2 regions of the Kosakonia sp. MUSA4 genome follow, and region 2 is predicted to be linked to the other one. Evidence: riboswitches for the same ligand, from Rfam matches in the RefSeq annotation. Region 2 holds a riboswitch; the other holds the start of a gene.
What was found. A riboswitch is a leader RNA that binds a small molecule or an ion and turns the genes downstream of it on or off. The one in region 2 is predicted to bind thiamine pyrophosphate.

Region 1 (3,146 bases), 630 kb from region 2:
CGGATCAAAATCGAAACTCAGCGCCTGATAGATCGCCAGCTCAATGGTGGTGGCCTGCGGTCCGCCGCCCAGCGACAGCACCGTAGCGAAGCTGGCGAAACAGAGCATAAAGATCAGCGCTGCGGTTGGTGGAATCTGGCGGCGCAGCCACGGCCATTCGACAAAGCGGAAAAACGCCCAGCCGCGCATGCCTAACTGCGCGGCAAGCTGGCGCTGTTCGCCGGGGATCTGCTCCAGCGCTTGCAGCAGCAACCGCGCCGCCATCGGCAGGTTAAAAAACACATGCGCCAGCAAGATGCCTTGCAGGCCATAGGGTGAGAAATGCCACTCCAGCCCCAAAATATGCCAGAGCGAGGCCAGCCAGCCCTGGCGGCCATACACGCTGAGAATACCGAATACCGCCACCAGCACTGGCAGAATCAGCGTCATAGCGCACAGACGCAGCAGCGCAAGGCGGCCAGGAAAACGCCGTCGGTACAGGGCGCGAGCGAGGAAAATCGCCGGAAAAACGGAGAGCAGGGCAGAGAGAAAGGCCTGCCAGAAGGAGAAACGCACCACATGCCACAGATAGCTGTCGTGCCAGAAGGCCGACAGATCGGTGAGCGGTGCGTTTTGCCACAGCGCCAGAAAGGCGGCCAGCGCCACCGCCACCATCAGCGCGGCGGCGGTGAGGCCGGGAAGCAGCCAGCCGGCAATCAGCGGCTGACGGCGCGTTGCCATGCATTAATCCATGATGCGCGTTGAGCGGCGACTTCTTGCGGCGTGAATTCAAACGAGGTTTGCGGTTTTTGCAGCGTATCAAACCCGGCCGGTAGCGGTACGTTGCTGACCGGGTACATCCAGTTGCCGGTGGCGATGGTGTTCTGGAATGCCGGAGACACCATAAATTTCAAAAATTTTTCTGCCAGCTCCGGCTGCTTGCTGGCGGCAGTGCGGGCGGCAACTTCAACCTGCAAGTAATGCCCTTCGCTGAAATTCGCCGCGGCGTAGTTGTCTTTTTTCTCTTCGATCAGATGGTAGGCGGGTGAGGTGGTGTAGCTCAGCACCAGATCGCTTTCCCCTTTCAGGAACAGACCGTAGGCTTCGCTCCAGCCTTTGGTGACCGTCACCGTTTTGGCTGCCAGCTTCTGCCAGGCGTCCGGCGCTTTGTCGCCGTACACTTTTTGCATCCACAGCAGCAGACCAAGGCCCGGCGTACTGGTGCGGGGATCTTCGTAAATCACGCGCCATTTCTGATCGCTTTCCACCAGTTCTTTCAGGCTTTTCGGCGGGTTTTTCAGTTTGTTTTTATCGTAAACGAAGGCGAACCAGCCGTAGTCGAACGGCACAAAGGTGTCGTTTTTCCAGCCGCCAGGCACGTTGACGGCATCCGTCGCCACGCCACTTTTGGCGAACAGTTTGGTTTGCGATGCCGCTTCCAGCAGATTGTTATCCAGCCCAAGCACCACATCCGCTTTGCTGTTTTTCCCTTCCATACGCAGACGGTTGAGCAGCGAGACGCCATCTTCCAGCGCCACAAATTTCAGCTCGCAGTTGCAGTCGTTTTCAAAGGCTTTTTTCACTGCCGGGCCGGGGCCCCAGTCAGCGGAGAAGGAGTCATAGGTGTAGACGGTGAGTACAGGTTTGGCAAAAACGGGAGCGGCAACCAACAGCAGTAATGACAATGATTTTTTTAACACTTTGCACCTCAAAAAATGGGTGGCAAAGGATTTTGAGAGGCAGCCTCAAATCCCTTCGCCGGCGTTATCCGGATCAGGTTCGACGGGTATTTTCTCAGCACACGCCATTGGCGCAGCACCCCGTTGAGAACGCCGCTATTGTAATGATTTGGTAAAAAATGCGAAAGCGTTATGGATCGGGCGGCGCATACCAGGCCGATTTAAAGTCAAACCAGCCCAGCGTATTCATGCGCAGCCCGCGCATACTGCGTTGCCCCTGGATCCTTAGCCAGTGGTGGATTAACGGCACCATCGCTTTACTGGCCAGCAACTGCTGAGACCAGGCGGCGAGGTTCATCTTTCCAGCGCGCCACTCGGTGGCGGCGGCTTGCCAGTCGATTGGAATACAGTGCTGCAACAACGGCACTTCATACAGGTTGGCAAAGACCGAGAAGTTGAGCGGCAGGGTAAAGTTGGCGCTGTTAAGCCACAGATCGCTGGCCGCTTCACCCCGGTGCCACTCGGCGTACTCCACCCTTTGTACGTGAAGTTTTACCCCCTGTTCTGCCAGTAAATCACTCATGATGCGTGAGAGCGCCTCGTGCTCGTTGTGTTCGCGGTAGAAGGTGAGCGTCAACGATTCCAGCCCGGCAGGCTTCTCGCCGACGCCGGGACGGGCATGATGCCAGCGCGGCAGCAGGCCGTAGGCCGGGAACCAGTAACGTTGATAACGTTCGTCGGCATGCCATAACAGGCTGGCGGGGGAGAGGATCTGGCTTACCCACTCTCTGACCGCCGGGCTGGCGCCGCGGCTGGATCGCGCGTCAAACAGCAGATAGTAGCAGCCCTCTTCCAGGCGGCTTTCGACCGCTTTTTCATCGCCGGTCGGCCCTTCCAGCGTCAGCCCGCAGGTTGGGTCGTCGCTGAGATCCGGCAGCATCCAGACATTCACTTCATCAATCAGGGCGCGGAAGCCGAAATAGTCATCAAAGGCGTGAATCTTCAATTGGTTATTGGTATTGCGCACCACGGCATACGGGCCGGTGCCAATCGGCTGGCTGGCGAAATGGGGCTGGGCGTTCCACTCCTGCGGCAGGATCATGGAGGGTACATGCCCCATCAGCCAGGGGAGCCAGTTATCCGGCTGCCAGAGATGAATATCCAGCGTCCAGGGGGTTGGAGAGACGACCTCGCGGATATGCGAATAGAGCGGCAGGGCGGTCGCCCGTTGCAGGGAAGCAATCACATCGTTCATTTCCAGCTCGCGGCCGTTATGAAAGTGGATGCCTGGGCGTAAATAAAAACGCCAGTGTAAAGGGGAAATCGCCTTCCAGTGATGAGCGATATCCGCTTCCAGTTCCCCATTTTCCTCATTTATGCGCGTCAACGCGCTGAAGATTTGCCGCGCCATATGGGTTTCGGAGCGTCGCAACGGCGTGCCCGGCAGCAGATTGCGCAGCGGACGATAATAGAGCACGCGCAGAATAT
Region 2 (3,146 bases):
CGCGCCAATGCCGGAAGTGAAGTGGTCATAACCCGGTGCGATATCCGTGGTGAGCGGTCCAAGCGTGTAGAACGGCGCTTCGTGGCAGTGCTCCAGTTCCTCGGTCATATTGCGGCGGATCATCTGCATCGGCACATGTCCCGGGCCTTCAATCATCACCTGTACGTCATACTCCCAGGCGATTTTGGTCAGCTCGCCCAGCGTGTGCAGTTCCGCAAATTGCGCTTCGTCGTTGGCGTCCTGAATGGAACCCGGACGCAGGCCGTCGCCCAGCGACAATGCAACGTCGTAGGCGGCGCAGATCTCGCAGATTTCGCGGAAGTGGGTGTAGAGGAAGTTCTCCTGATGATGGGAAAGGCACCATTTCGCCATAATCGAACCGCCGCGCGATACAATGCCGGTCAGACGGCGGGCGGTCATCGGCACATAACGCAGCAATACGCCCGCGTGAATGGTGAAGTAATCCACCCCTTGTTCCGCCTGCTCCAGCAGCGTGTCGCGAAACGCCTGCCAGTTCAGATCTTCGGCGATCCCGTTGACCTTCTCCAGCGCCTGATAGATCGGTACGGTGCCGATCGGCACCGGGCTGTTACGCAGGATCCATTCGCGGGTTTCATGGATATAACGCCCGGTGGAGAGATCCATCACCGTGTCCGCGCCCCAGCGGGTTGACCAGACCAGTTTTTCCACCTCTTCTTCGATGGACGAGGTGACCGCCGAGTTGCCGATATTGGCGTTCACTTTAACCAGGAAGTTACGACCGATAATCATCGGTTCCGATTCCGGGTGGTTAATATTGGCGGGAATAATGGCGCGACCGGCCGCCACTTCATCGCGGACAAATTCCGGCGTGATATTTTCCGGCAGGCGCGCGCCAAAACCTTCGCCCGGATGCTGTCTGCGCAGCACTTCGCTGCGGATGCGCTCGCGGCCCATGTTTTCACGGATAGCGATAAATTCCATTTCCGGCGTCACGATCCCCTGGCGGGCATAGTGCAACTGGGTCACGCAGCGGCCCGCTTTGGCGCGTTGCGGTGTCAGCAAACCGCTAAAACGCAGTTCATCGAGGCCGTCATCGGCCAGCCGCTCTTTGGTGTACGCGGAGCTGCGTTCATCGAGCGTTTCAGTGTCGTTGCGGGCGGTTATCCACGGTGCACGCAGCTTTGCCAGCCCCTGTTGTACATCAATGGCGACAGCCGGATCGCCATACGGGCCGGAGGTGTCATATACCGGCACGGCCTCGTTTTCTTCATATTGCGGCTGCGCTTTGGTGCCGCCGATAAGCGTCGGGCTAAGCTGGATTTCACGCATGGGCACGCGGATATCCGGCTGCGAACCGGTGATGTAAATGCGTTGCGAATTGGGGAAAGCGGTGCCTTCCAGCGTATCAATGAAGTGTTGCGCCTGGGCGCGTTGTTCACGGCGTGTAACAGTTTTTGCAGACATAGCTCATTCCATAATTATGAGATGGCTTGTCAGACGACGGATGGAGTAATGGCAGCAAACCGCCCGTGAGGGTGGTCGTTGTGAATGGATTACTCTTGTTCCCTTCGCAGGTCTTAACCCGATCAGGTTCCGCGGATCCCGAATTAACGGTCTCAGCCTTTTCCCCTTCATCCTTCACGCTGCCTCTTTGTTGGCTGCGTTCGCTCACCCCAGTCACTTACTTGATGTAAGCTCCTGGGGATTCACGAACTTGCCGCCTCGACGCATCGCGAATGATTTTGTGGAAATATAGGCACTCCGACAAGAAAAACCCCGTCCGAAAACGGGGGACTGCTTTTTAAACTACGCGTTAATGTTTAAGAACTCAAGCGGGGCGCGCCATTCCGCTTTCGTCGTTGGCGCTCACATTGAGGTCGTTATCAAAGGCCAGCACAATCAACTTATCTTCCAGCATAAAGCGGGCGGCAAGCGCTTCGCCGATATCCGATAGCGCCTGTTGGAACTCCAGACAGTTGTCGTCATCAATGGCGTTTTCCAGGCTGGAGTCATAGTAATTCATAAGCTCCACGGTATTGGCTTCAAGTTGCGGATAAAGTTGCGTGGCGGCTAAAAGTGGGTTGGCACCTTCCATTTCGCTGATGATACGTTCATAAATATTGAAATGGCCAGCGGAGAGGTAATCCACCAGATTGTGGCAAAAATCGTCCAGCGCTTTTTCATTGAGCTGCATGTACGATCCTTTGCCAGGTTTAATGCCAACCAGATTGTAGTAAGAAACAAGAAGTTGCTTACGAACAAGTAGCCAGTGGTCGACAAGTTTGTTACTTCCTCCAACGCGCTCTGTCAGGCTTTCTAACTGGTTTAGCATAAATGGCTCCGCAAATATGTAAGTTCAGAAAAATGTAATAATAATGTTAATAACATGCCAGTGAAGCTAAGGTAGTGCAATGGTACGTATTATTGAAGCATCCGATCGTGGCTGGTGGATCGTGAGCCATGAACAAAAATTATGGTTGCCCGGTGGAGAATTACCACATGGTCAGCCAGGAAATTTCGAACTTGTGGGTCAAAGCGCGCTCCACATTGGGGAATGGCAGGGCGAACCGGTGTGGATGGTTCGTCAGAATCGTCGGCATGATATGGGCTCCGTGCGGCTGCTGATCGATCAAGATGTCGGTCTTTTCCAGTTAGCCGGGCGCGGCGTGCAACTGGCCGAGTTTTATCGCTCGCATCAGTTTTGCGGTTATTGCGGGCACACCATGCACCCGAGCAAAACCGAGTGGGCGATGCTCTGCGACCACTGCCGGGAACGTTATTATCCGCAAATTGCCCCCTGCATTATTGTCGCGATTCGCCGCGACGACAGCATCCTGCTGGCGCAACATACCCGTCATCGCAATGGCATCTACACTGTGCTTGCCGGGTTTGTTGAAGTTGGCGAAACGCTGGAGCAGGCGGTGGCGCGTGAAGTGATGGAAGAGAGCGGCATCAAGGTGAAGAACCTGCGTTATGTCACCTCACAGCCATGGCCCTTCCCGCAATCGCTGATGACGGCCTTTATGGCGGAGTATGACAGCGGTGAAATTCATATCGATCCGAAAGAACTGTTAGATGCAGGCTGGTATCGCTATGACGCCTTGCCGCTACTGCCGCCGCCGGGCACAGTGGCGCGTCGCCTGATCGAAGACACCGTGGCGATG

Region 1: linked by a shared signal. The riboswitch ahead of thiB (thiamine ABC transporter substrate binding subunit) and the one ahead of thiC (phosphomethylpyrimidine synthase ThiC) in region 2 are both predicted to bind thiamine pyrophosphate.

Annotation. Positions count from the first base shown of each region.
Region 1 covers NZ_CP025697.1:615,208-618,353, forward strand. Annotated here, with positions in the region: gene thiP (thiamine/thiamine pyrophosphate ABC transporter permease ThiP) at 1-720, opposite strand, end outside; gene thiB (thiamine ABC transporter substrate binding subunit) at 696-1,679, opposite strand; TPP riboswitch at 1,712-1,812, opposite strand; gene sgrR (HTH-type transcriptional regulator SgrR) at 1,849-3,146, opposite strand, start outside.
Region 2 covers NZ_CP025697.1:5,715,227-5,718,372, forward strand. Annotated here, with positions in the region: gene thiC (phosphomethylpyrimidine synthase ThiC) at 1-1,446, opposite strand, end outside; TPP riboswitch at 1,529-1,756, opposite strand; gene rsd (sigma D regulator) at 1,811-2,314, opposite strand; gene nudC (NAD(+) diphosphatase) at 2,394-3,146, shown strand, end outside.